3 regions of the Vreelandella sp. EE27 genome follow, and region 2 is predicted to be linked to each of the others. Evidence: predicted binding sites of a transcription regulator. Region 2 holds the regulator's gene; each other region holds the start of a gene.
The links. The regulator PhoB, encoded in region 2, activates phosphate uptake and scavenging genes when phosphate is short. The targets are predictions, from matches to a motif close to TGTCATANNNNTGTCANA.

Region 1 (4,142 bases), 1.5 Mb from region 2:
TTGTGGCTAACGGGCATTCAGTTAGAGGTTCCTCTAGGGGCGATCATCGTCGAGCTGGTGTTGATCGTTTTACTACCCACGGTATTGGGAGTCACCTTGCGCACGATGTTCACGGGCTTTTTAGCGCGTTTCGATGCCACCTATGCAGGCCTTGGCTCCAGCGTCTACCTGTTGATACTGCTGGCCGTGGTCGGGCCCAACGCCGAGACCATCATCGGCTACGGCGCGTACGCTTTCGTGATCGCGGGCGCGGCGCTTTGTCTGAACCTTGCGGGCTACCTGGTCGGCATGGCCTCGCGGCTGGTCACGCGTGACCGCAAGGAGATCATCACCTACCTGTTCACCGTTAGCAAAAAGGAATTCAGCATTGCCGCGGCGTTCGTGGCGGCCTCCGGTTTGCCCTCGGAAGTCGCGATTCCCGCTGCCTTCTTTGCGGTGATTCAGATGATCACCTCACCCATCGCGGCCAAAATACTGGCGCGGGGCTGAAAACCTCTTCAAAAAGATGGGGAAATAATCAAATCAGAAGGACGCTGGTCACTTTATTGTCATTGGTTGTCGGTCATGCTGGGTAAAGCTTAGTCAGAGAGCGATGGCGCTTTACTTCCTACTGAGGGTAAGACGATGACCGAAGCGACGACAAGCGTAGCCGATCATACTACGCGCGACGATGAAGAAAGCAGTGCGCGAGGTGGGCGAGCCACGCATTGGCTAACGCTGCTTTTGCTGATTTATTGCCTTATTTGTGCGGTTTCGGTGATCGGCGACGGTTTCAGCACCGCTACCGGCGGCCAGGCCGAGCAGCTTTTCGAGTTCGCCACCAACCCCTTGGTCGGGCTCATGGTCGGTATCGTGGCCACCTCGCTTATTCAGTCCTCCTCGACGGTAACCTCTATTATTGTGGCCATGGTGGCCGGGGGCTTGCCGGTGGCGATCGCCGTGCCCATGGTCATGGGCGCCAATATCGGCACTACCATGACCAATACGTTGGTTAGCCTGGGGCATGTGCGCAATAAAGACGAGTTTCGCCGCGCTTTCGCCGCCGCTACGGTGCACGACTTTTTCAACTTTCTGGCGGTGGCGATTCTACTGCCGCTGGAAATACTCTTTAGCCCGTTGGAGCGTATAGCGCTGCAAGTAGCCGAGCTTTTCTACGGCGATGCGGATTTGTCGATCGAGAACGCGGACCTGTTGGGTTTTGCCACCGACCCCGTCACGGGCTCGGTAGAGAGCCTGGTCTCAGGGCTGCCTACCATACTCGGCGGCATCGTCATGATCGCGATCGGCATTACGGCCATCTTTTTATCCATTCGCTACATTGGCAAACTGCTCAAGAAACTGATGGTGGGTCGTGCCAAGCGCATCATGAATAATGCCATCGGCCGTGGCCCGGTGACCGGCGTCATCTCCGGCACGCTGGTGACCATTCTGGTACAGTCCTCGTCGACCACGACCAGCTTGATGGTCCCGCTGGCGGGCTCCGGCACCTTTACGTTAAGGCAGATCTACCCCTTCACCCTGGGCGGGAACGTCGGTACCACCTTTACCGCTTTGCTGGCTGCAACCGCCGTGAGTGGCGAGCACGCTATGCTGGCGTTGGAAATCGCCCTGGTTCACCTCTTCTTTAACCTCTTTGCCATCCTCATCATTGGCGGTCTGCCGTTTTTACGCCTGCTGCCCGTCAAGGGGGCCCGGCGGCTCGGCGACCTGGCCGCCGAGCGTAAAACATTGGCGGCCGCCTGGGTGCTGGGTGCTTTCGTTGCGCTGCCCGCAGCGCTCATTGCCATTACGACGATGCTAGGATAACGCCATGAGTTTTGAACAACGCCTCGAAAGCACATCAACCGCCGAGCTCAAGGCCATGTTGAACGACTCCGCCGAACTGATAGAGGAGATCAGAACCGAGCTCGCCGCCCGTGAGGACCAGCACCGCGAGATCGAGTCGGTGGATACGTTAATTCACGAGGCCCGGCCCAGGCTTCAGGAAATTCGCGGCTTTTTTGCACTGGTGCTCAGCGAGCTACGCGAACGCCGCGGCGAGCGCTGATATTCAGCGCATGCAAGGCCCTTCTGAAGTTTCGCCATCACCGAGATGATCTTCTTCTCGGGGGTGGCGACCCAAGGCGCGGGTGATCGCCCCCGGTTTTCGATGATGTAGCGGCAGACAAACTGGCAAAGACGACACGGCGTCCTTGTCACCAGTATGTCACGTTGATGGTGCAGGCTAAAGCGTTTAGGGTCTGTCTGAAAAGTCGACGAGCGAAGACAAGACAAGGCAAAAATTGGCGAAAAAACGGAGTTTACATGTGTAAATGAGTATTTTGAGCCAATTTTTAACGCCGTATTGTCGAGCGCAGGCACTTTTCAGACAGAGCCTAGCGCTTTGATGCGTATAAGCCGCTGGAGCGTCTCACCATGGTAGAGACGGCCAGGCGCCGGGCAGAGAGTAACGTCATGCACCATCAACAAAAAATACGACGCGGCCAGCTGGGGCAATGGCTGGCGCTTGCGCTGCTCGTTTATTTTCTGATTTGTGCGGTATCCATCGTCGGCGAGGGTTTCCAGCAAAGCCTGGGCGATCAAGCCGAACAGCTCTTCGCCTTTGCCACCAACCCCTTCGTGGGGCTGATGATCGGCATTATCACGACGGCGCTGATTCAATCCTCCTCCACGGTCACCTCGGTGATTGTCGGTATGGTCGCCGGCGGGCTGCCCGTGGCGCTGGCGGTGCCCATGATCATGGGCGCCAATGTGGGCACCACCTTAACCAGCACCCTGGTAAGCCTTGGCCATGTGAAAGACGATAACGCGTTTCGCCGCGCCTTTGCCGCCGCGACGATGCACGACTTTTTCAACCTGTTAGCGGTCGCCATCCTGCTGCCCATCGAGATTCTATTCAGCCCACTGGAGCGCCTGGCCGAACGCGTGGCGGTGCTCTTTTACGGGGATGCAGACCTTTCCCTCGAGCGCGTCAATTTCGTCGGTCAGGCGACCGACCCGGTCGCGGATTTTGTGGCGAGTGCGCTTTCGCGTCTTCCGGAGGTGGCGTTGGGCGCCGCCCTGATCCTCGTGGGGGTCGCGATGATCTTTCTCACCATTCGCTACATCGGCAAGCTGTTATCAAGGCTGATGGTCGGGCGCGCCCGGCAGATCATGCTCAGCGCCATCGGGCGCGGCTCGATCACCGGTGTTATGTCCGGCGCGCTGGTGACGCTACTGGTGCAGTCTTCGTCGACGACCACCAGCCTGACGGTGCCCATGGCCGGCTCCGGTGCGTTTACCCTACGCCAAATCTATCCCTTCACGATTGGCAGTAACCTGGGGACCACCATGACCGCACTGCTCGCGGCGACGGCCATCAGCGGCCCCACGGCGCTGCTGGCGTTGGAAATCGCTCTGGTGCATCTGCTGTTCAACGTGTTTGCCGTGTTGATTATCGGTGGAATACCGTTTTTACGCCTGCTGCCGGTCAAAGGTGCCCAGTGGTTGGGCCGGGCCAGCGTCGAGCGCAAAGAAGTCGCCGGTGTGTGGGTGCTGGGCGTGTTTATCGCGCTGCCCGCCTTGTTGATTGCCATTACCGTCATAGCCGGATAATGCCCTGAATAGCTCGACGAGCTGCGAACGCACCAACGTTAGCCGGGACCGGCCAAGTCGAATAGATCGCCCTGAGCGTGGGGTGCTCTGAAGTCCCGGGTATTGAGGCCCTGCTCGGCCCGGGGCTGCATACCCCACTGACGGCTGGCGCGCTTGAAACGCTGGTCGATCATATCGACGAACACCCCTTCGCCGCGAAAACGCTTGCCAAACGCCGCCTCGTTGGTTTTACCGCCACGGCACTGGCGAATCAGGCTCATCACCTTGTCGGCGCGCTCGGGGTAGTGGGTGACCAGCCACTCTTCGAACAGCGGCGCGACCTCACGGGGCAAGCGCAACAGCATCCAGTTTGCCGTGCGCGCGCCAGAGCGGCTCGCGGCCTCGACTAACCGCTCGATCTCGTGATCGGTAAGCCCGGGAATCACCGGCGAGACCAGCACACCCACCGGGATACCCGCCGTGTTGAGCTCGCGGATCACCTTCAGCCGCGCCTGGGGCGAGGCTGCGCGTGGCTCCAGCGTGCGCTTCAAATTTGCATCCAGGCTGGT
Region 2 (4,142 bases):
GCGTGGCTTCCGGGGCGATTAGCGTGACCTGGTGACCCGCGGCGTGCAGATCGTTGGCGAATTCGCAGCCGACCAGTCCTGCACCAATGATCGCCACCCGGGCACTGCGCGAAGCCAGTGCTTCATGCAAGCCCCGGTAGTCGTCCAGGTCGTTCACGCTGAAAAAGCGCCCGGTCAACGTGTCGGGCACGTCAAGGGCCAGGCGTGGGCTGGCGCCGGTGGCCAGCACGAGCTTTTCGAAAGCAAGCTGCTCGCCGTTGGCAAGCGTCAGGCGCCGGCTATCGACGTCGAGCGCGGTGACATGGGTATGGGGGCGCAGCGTGGCGTCGAGCTCGCGGGCCACCTCGTCGGCGCTTTGCCTGGCGAGTGCCTCGGGCGCCAGGCGTTTGCCAAAGCCCGTGGAGAGCAGTGGCTTGCTGTACTCATCGCCGCTGTCGAAACTTACCAGGGTGATCGAGCGGGTGTCACCTTGGCGCCGCAATGCCCGGGCCAGACCGACACCGGCCATGCCGGTGCCCAGGATGATCAAATCCACCGGCTTTTCGGTTTGAGAGAAGGAATGGGTCATGCCATCACCCAGTGTTGGAACCATGATGTTTTCAATGACTGTCTTTAAATGAAGGGTCTTTAAATGAACGGTCTTCAAGAAAATGTCGTTGAGAAAAGTGCGTTAGAACGTCATGTTACACTAGCTTCAACGACTTGACCGCCCAGGAGGCCGCGTGGCTTCACACCTTTTGCACCCTACCCCCTACGCGCGCTGGCAACCCGTGAACGCGCTGCGCCCGGCCATGAGCGCCGCCTGGTGGCAGTGGGTGGCCTCGACCGATTCCCTGACCCAGCGGCTGGTCTCGGCAGGCCAGCCCAACCCCTTTCGTGTGCAGCTTTTGCGCCAAACGGTAGGGGTGCCCACCCGCGACGAAGCGCTGACACTGGGCCTGGCGCCGCGCCGTCTGGCCTGGCTTCGTGAAGTGGCTCTGTGCGTGGATGACGCCCCTTGGGTAGTGGCGCGCTCGGTGGCGCCTCTCGAGCAGCTTCAGGGGCAACACCTAAAGCACCTTGGCGAACGTTCACTGGGGAGCTGGCTGTTTCGCCAGCCGGATCTTGTACGCGGGCCCCTCTTTGCTACCCGCCAGCGGCCAGCGTTTGCCCGCCGCTTGTGTCCTCCTGGGGCGGCCGGGGTGTGGGCGCGGCGTTCGGTCTTTTATCACACCGGCCTGGCGCTATTGGTCCAGGAGGCCTTTTTATCCACGATGGCGGATGATCTTGGCATGGCTTCGCGCTAGGCTAGACGCGCGTTTTGTCTTTGAGAGGTAAGCATGGATCGTTCACTGCTGCGCCCTACCGGGTGGTCTCGGGCGGCGGATTTCATCACCCTGATGCGCCTGGACCGGCCCATCGGCACCTGGCTTTTGATGTGGCCGACCCTTTGGGCGCTGTGGGTGGCCGGCGAAGGCGTGCCGGGGCGTGGCGTGCTGCTGATCTTCATCGCCGGGGTCTACACCATGCGCGCGGCGGGCTGCGTGGTGAACGACTACGCCGACCGCCACTTCGATGGCCACGTCAAACGCACTAAAAACCGGCCGCTGGCGACCGGGCGTATCAGCGAGGCCGAAGCCAAACTGCTGTTCATCTTGCTGGTCGCCGCCTCCTTCGTGCTGGTCCTGCTGACCAACTGGTTTACCGTGGCCCTCTCGTTGGGCGGCGTGGCGCTGGCGTTTATCTACCCCTTCATGAAGCGCTATACCCATTTCCCGCAAGTGGTACTGGGCGCCGCGTTCTCCTGGGCGATCCCCATGGCGTTCGGCGCGGTGCTGGGCTACGTGCCTCTCGAGGCGTGGATTCTGTTTTTAGCCAACGTGCTGTGGACCGTCGCCTACGACACCCAATACGCCATGGTGGATCGCGACGATGACCTGAAGATCGGCATCAAATCGACCGCCGTGCTGTTTGGCGAGGCCGACCGGTTGATCATCGGGCTGCTGCAGGCGGCCACGCTTGCGCTGCTGGCGCTGGTGGGCTGGCGTGTAGGGCTTGGCGGATTCTTCTGGCTGGGCCTTGTGGCCATGGCGGTGACCTTCGTGCATCAGCAGCGCTTGATCGTTGGCCGCGAGCGCGACGCGTGCTTTCAGGCGTTTTTGAACAACCACTGGTCGGGACTTCTGGTATTTGCCGGGCTGGCCTTGAGCTGGTGGCCGGTGACAGGCTAATGTCGGGGATGTCATAAAACTGTCACCCGCCCATGGTGTGATTGTCACCGATATGTCATCGAACCACTTTCGTTTGGACACCGTGAGGCCCGCCAATGACCGCCAAGACCGTTTTGATCGTCGATGATGAGGCGCCCATTCGCGAGATGATCGCGGTGGCGCTGGAAATGGCGGACTATCGCGTGCTCGAAGCGGACAATGCCCAGGACGCCCACGCCCTGGTCGTGGACCATCAGCCGGACCTTCTGCTGCTTGACTGGATGATGCCGGGCACCAGCGGGATCGAGCTTGCAAGGCGGCTGAAGCGCGAAGAGGCGACCGCCGAGATCCCGATCATCATGCTGACCGCCAAGGGCGAAGAAGATAACAAGATCCAGGGGCTCGAAGCGGGGGCAGACGACTACATCACCAAGCCGTTTTCGCCTCGCGAACTGGTGGCACGTTTGAAAGCGGTGCTGCGCCGAACGACGCCACGCGGCGTGGAAGACCCCATCGAAATCAACGGTTTGATGCTCGATCCGGTAAGCCATCGGGTCAGCGCCCACGGCAAGGCATTGGATATGGGGCCCACCGAATATCGCTTACTGCAGTTTTTCATGACCCATCAGGAGCGCGCCTACACCCGTAGCCAGCTGTTGGATCAGGTATGGGGCGGCAACGTCTACGTCGAAGAGCGCACCGTGGACGTGCATATCCGCCGTCTGCGTAAGGCGCTGGGCGATGCCCACCAGAACCTGATTCAAACGGTGCGCGGCACCGGGTACCGCTTCTCCGCCCGGGTGTAGCGCGTGCGTTTGTGGAGCCGAGAGCTTTGGCGTATCGCGGGTCTGGCCACCCTCGGCGTCGTCCTGGGTTGGCTGTTTGGCTCGCCGGGGCTGGGGCTGTCAGCGGGTTTGGGGGCGTGTCTTTTCTATCATCTGCGCCAACTGCGTACCCTGCATCAGTGGCTGACCTTCACGCCCAACGAAGAGCCCCCCGCGGCCAAGGGCCTTTGGGGTGAGCTGCTGGACCGACTCTACCGCTACCAGAAAAGCCAGCGGATCACGCAAAGCCGACTAAGAGCCACGCTTGCGCGTATCCAGGAGTCTTCTGAGGCGATGCGCGACAGCGTGGTCATGCTCGACCGCCACGGCGATCTCGAATGGTGGAACAGCGCCGCGCACCAGATGCTGGGACTGCAAACCGCCCACGACCGTGGCCAGCACATTACCAATTTGCTGCGCGATCCCGCCTTCGTACGCTACTTCTCCGCGCGCCAGTACAGCGAGCCGTTAACGCTTACCTCGCCGATCGACGAGCGGCGTATTCTCGAGTATCAAATCACGCTCTACGGCGATGACGAGCGTCTGGTAATGGCGCGCGATATTACCCGGCTGCACCGCCTGGAGCAGATGCGCCGTGATTTCGTGGCCAACGTGTCCCACGAATTACGCACGCCGCTTACCGTGCTTTCGGGTTACCTGGAAACCTACAGCGATTTAAAAGACGAGCTGCCGCCCCGGTTGGGGCGCAGTATCGGCCAGATGCAGGCGCAAACCCTGCGTATGCAGAACCTGGTCAATGACCTGCTACTGCTTTCCCGATTGGAAATCGACCAGGGCGGTAAGGATCATCAGCCGCTGGCGTTGGCGCCGCTTTTACAAAGCATTCACCAGGATGCCAACGCTCTTTCCCAGCAGCAGCACACCGAGCCCCAGAGTATCGAGCTTGTGATCGAAAGCGACGCGCGGCTGATCGGAAGCGAGCAGGAGCTTCGAAGCGCCGTTTCCAACCTGATGTTCAACGCCGTGCGTTACGCCCCCGGGGGGAGCGAGATCACGCTGCGCTACGCCCCCCTCCTTGACGGCGGCGTCTGTATCGAAGTGGAGGATAATGGGCACGGTATCGACCCGGTCCATATTCCCCGCCTGACCGAGCGCTTCTACCGCGTGG
Region 3 (4,142 bases), 340 kb from region 2:
AGATTGAATTTCCCGCTCACCGCTACCTCCTCAATTAACCAAGCTTATCGGCAAAATAGTCTATCGCTATTTCACATTATCCTAATGATACTGGACATGACGCAACACTTTATCGCGACACCTTCTTCGCGATACGGGGAACCGATTAGCGAGGTTGACCGACGCCCAAGCGGGCGGGGGTTAGGGTCTGCCTGAAAAGTCGACGAGCGAAGACAAGACAAGGCAAAAATTGGCGAAAAAACGGAGTTTACATGTGTAAATGAGTATTTTGATCGGACTCGCGCGCGAGCCAATTTTTAACGCCGTATTGTCGAGCGCAGGCACTTTTCAGACAGAGCCTAGGAAAATGGCGACTCGAGCGCTTTGCCCATCCGGGTCATGAAATCCAGGCACGCTGCGAGCTCGCTTTTGTCGATGTACTCGTCGGGCTGGTGGGCCTGGGCGATGCTGCCCGGCCCCAGGATGATGGTTTGCAGGCCCTGGCCCTGGAACTGGCCGGCTTCGGTGGCGTAGGCCACGGCGTGGTTGCAGCACTGCCCTGGCAAGTGTTCCTTGGCCAGGCGCAGCACCGTGTCGTTGTCGCGATCGGCCAGGCCCGGCACCGTGACGTTGAGCGCCTCGGTGGCGATGTCGACGGTTTTGCCCCGGGCCTGCAGCTCGGCCTTGAGCGTTTCACCAAACGCTTCGAAACGAGCGAAAACATCTTCGAAGGTGTCCGTGGGCAGGTGGCGGATCTCCCACTCGAACTGGCACTCCCGGGCGGTGATGTTGATCGCCGTGCCGCCCCGGATGCGGCCTACGTGCAGGCTGGTGTGGGGCACGTTGAACGCCTCATCCACACGCCCTTCTTCCACCAGGGCGGCCATGGTGTCCTCGATGAAGGTGACCAAACGCGCGGCCACGTGAATGGCCGAGGTGCCCTGGTTGACCTGGCTGCTGTGCGCCTCGACCCCGGTGACCGTAGTGCGCAGGTTGGTCGCGCCCTTTTGCGCCACCACCGGCTGCATACTGGTGGGCTCACCGACGATCACGTGCGCGGTGGTCGAGTAGTGATCGAAAAAGCGCTCGATCAGCGCCGGCGCGCCGACGCAGCCGATCTCCTCATCATAGGAAAAACCGAAGTAAATGGGCTGTTTGAGCGGCGCTTTCACCCACTCGGGCACCATGACCAGCGCGCAGGCGATGAAGCCTTTCATGTCGCAGGTACCGCGACCAAACAGGCGGTCGTCGTCGCCTTCGACCAGCGTAAAAGGGTCCGTCGACCAGGGCTGGCCTTCGACCGGGACCACGTCGGTGTGGCCGGAGAGCATCACCCCGCCCGGGGCGTCCGGGCCGATGCGCGCGATCAAATTCGCCTTGGTGCCGCAAGGGCTCATTACCCGCTCCGAGGTAACGCCGTATTCGGCGAGATACCCTTCGACGAATTCGATCAGCGCCAGGTTGGAGCCGCGGGAAGTGGTATCGAAAGCAACCAGTTGGCTGAGTAGCGCTTGTGCATCGGTCATGGCGTGGCCCTTGATTGACGTCTTTTCATTACCCTATCACCGCCGGGGGCGCACCGCCTACGGCCAAAGTTGCATGAGCAAACCGGGGGCTGCGCGTAGCGTTCATCAAAATGTCATGTACACTCACTAATGTTCAGTGCAACCAAAAAAAACGCCCTAAACGTACTGTGCCACCCGGCCGATCCCAGGCCCTAAAGGAGCTTTTATGTCTCGTTTCACGTTACGTGCCCTCTCTGTAGGCATCGCGGCGGCTACCTTGAGCGTTTCCGCCCAGGCCGCCACCGAGATCACCTGGTGGCACTCCATGGGCGGGGAGCTGGGCGAGCGCCTGAGCGCGCTGGCCGAGGACTTCAACGCCTCCCAGGACGAATACCGGGTGAATCCTTCGTATCGTGGCGAGTACGAAGAGACGATGGTCAACACCATCGCCGCCTTCCGCGCCGGCCAGCAGCCGCACATCGTCCAGATCTACGAAGTCGGCACCGGCACCATGATGGCCGCTCGGGGCGCGATCTACCCGGTCTTCGAGCTGATGGAAGAGCACGGCAGTGACTTCGATCCGGACGACTACCTGCCCGTGGTGACCGGCTACTACACCGACACCGACGGCAACATGCTCTCCATGCCGTTCAACTCCTCCACGCCGATTCTCTACTACAACAAGGACGCTTTCGAAGCGGCCGGCCTCGATCCGGAAACCCCGCCGACCACCTGGCAGGAAATGGGCGAGATGGGTCAACAGATCGTCGATGAAGGCGCGGCGTCCTGTGGTTTCACCATGGCCTACGCGGCCAACTGGGTGGGGCTTGAGAACTTCTCGGCGCTGCACGACCTGCCGATCGGCACCCAGGAGAACGGCTTCGGCGGCCTTGAAACCGAGTTCACCTTTAACGGCGAAGAGCAGGCGCGCTTTTGGGATCAGATCAAGGAGTGGTCGGATAGCGGTGTGTATAGCTACGGCGGCCCGGCCAACGGCCCGGACGCAGCCCCGGCGTTCTACTCCGGCGACTGCGCGATGTACATGAACTCCTCCGCATCGCGGGCGGACGTGCTGGCCAACTCGGACTTCGAAGTCGGCTTTGGCATGCTGCCCTACTATGACGACGTGGACGGCGCGCCGCAGAACTCGATCATCGGTGGCGCCACGCTTTGGGTCCTTTCCGGCCACGAAGACGACGAGTACACCGGCGTCGCGGAGTTTCTGGAGTACCTGTCACTGCCCGAGGTACAGGCCGAGTGGCACCAGGGCACGGGGTATCTGCCGATCACCACCGCCGCGTTCGAGCTGACCCAAGAGCAGGGCTACTACGACGAGAACCCGGGCGCGGATATCGCCATCGAGCAGATCAACCTCAACGAACCCACCGAGAACTCCAAGGGCCTGCGCTTTGGCAATTACACCCAGGTACGCATGGTACTCGATGAAGAGTTCCAGGCGGTGCTGGCGGGTAACAAGAGCGGCCAGGAAGCGCTGGATGACGCGGTAGAGCGCGGCAACCAGATCCTGCGCGACTTCGAAGCCGCCAATAACTAATTTAGCGGCACCACTCGAACCCCGGCTTCTATAAGCCGGGGTTTGTTGTGAGGGCCCACCTATACGCCCGACGACGCGGACCTATGGGTGGGCTTTCTCCGGGCCGGGTTCAACAGGACGCCTCATGCAGACCAAACGCTCCACCTATCAAAGCCGGTGGCTCCCCTTCTTTTTGTTAGCGCCGCAGTTGGCGATCACCCTGGTGTTCTTTATCTGGCCGGCGACCCAGGCGGTGAAGTCGAGCTTCGAGCGCACCGACGCCTTCGGCTTCAACACCACCTTCGTAGGCCTTGCCAACTACGCCCGGGTGCTGGCCGACCCCAGCTACCTGAACGCTTTGGGGCGCACGGCGATTTTTGCCGTCTCGGTCACCGCGCTTTCCATGGGCACCGCGCTTTTACTGGCGGTGTGCGTCAACCGGGTGCTGAAAAGCGCCCGGTTCTACACCACGCTGCTGGTCTGGCCCTACGCCGTGGCCCCGGTGGTCGCCGGGGTGTTGTGGTGGTTTCTGTTCAACCCGACCATCGGCCTTCTGCCCCACTTGCTCGACTGGTTCGGTATCAACTGGAACCACCGGGTCTCGGGTAGCCAGGCGATGATCCTGATCACCATCGCCGCCGCCTGGAAGCAGATCTCCTACAACTTTCTGTTCTTTCTGGCCGGGCTTCAGTCGGTACCCCATTCATTGATCGAGGCCGCGGCCATCGACGGCGCCACGCCGTTCAAACGCTTCTGGACCATCGTCTTCCCGCTTTTATCACCGACCACCTTCTTCTTGCTGATCATCAACATCAACTACGTGATGTTCGAGACCTTCGGGGTGATCGACGCCACCACCGGCGGCGGGCCGGGCCAGGCGACGATGACGCTGGTCTACAAGGTCTACACCGACGGGGTGGCCGGGCTCAACATCGGTTCGTCCTCCGCCCAGTCGGTCATGTTGATGGGCATCGTGATCGTGCTGACGTTCATCCAGTTCCGCTACGTGGAACGCCGCGTCAACTACTAGGCACAGGGATCCATCATGGTCGAAAACAGACCCTATCTGAACATTCTGACCCACCTGGTATTGATTGCCGGCGTACTGGTGGTGGCGTTTCCGG

Region 1: a site for PhoB is predicted at 2,194-2,211, ahead of ACWHVV_RS06710 (Na/Pi symporter). Genes of this name have one in related genera too.
Region 3: a site for PhoB is predicted at 1,606-1,623, ahead of ugpB (sn-glycerol-3-phosphate ABC transporter substrate-binding protein UgpB). Genes of this name have one in related genera too.

The regions. Positions count from the first base shown of each region.
Region 1 covers NZ_OZ309109.1:1,389,714-1,393,855, forward strand. The annotation lists gene ACWHVV_RS06695 (bile acid:sodium symporter family protein) at 1-489, shown strand, start outside; gene ACWHVV_RS06700 (Na/Pi symporter) at 625-1,806, shown strand; gene ACWHVV_RS06705 (hypothetical protein) at 1,811-2,047, shown strand; gene ACWHVV_RS06710 (Na/Pi symporter) at 2,455-3,594, shown strand; gene ACWHVV_RS06715 (PA0069 family radical SAM protein) at 3,633-4,142, opposite strand, start outside.
Region 2 covers NZ_OZ309109.1:3,878,969-3,883,110, reverse strand. The annotation lists gene ACWHVV_RS18155 (FAD-dependent oxidoreductase) at 1-568, opposite strand, end outside; gene ACWHVV_RS18150 (chorismate--pyruvate lyase family protein) at 723-1,286, shown strand; gene ubiA (4-hydroxybenzoate octaprenyltransferase) at 1,320-2,210, shown strand; gene phoB (phosphate regulon transcriptional regulator PhoB) at 2,306-2,995, shown strand; gene phoR (phosphate regulon sensor histidine kinase PhoR) at 2,999-4,142, shown strand, end outside.
Region 3 covers NZ_OZ309109.1:250,533-254,674, reverse strand. The annotation lists gene ACWHVV_RS01235 (hypothetical protein) at 1-20, opposite strand, end outside; gene argE (acetylornithine deacetylase) at 339-1,505, opposite strand; gene ugpB (sn-glycerol-3-phosphate ABC transporter substrate-binding protein UgpB) at 1,711-3,039, shown strand; gene ugpA (sn-glycerol-3-phosphate ABC transporter permease UgpA) at 3,164-4,048, shown strand; gene ugpE (sn-glycerol-3-phosphate ABC transporter permease UgpE) at 4,064-4,142, shown strand, end outside.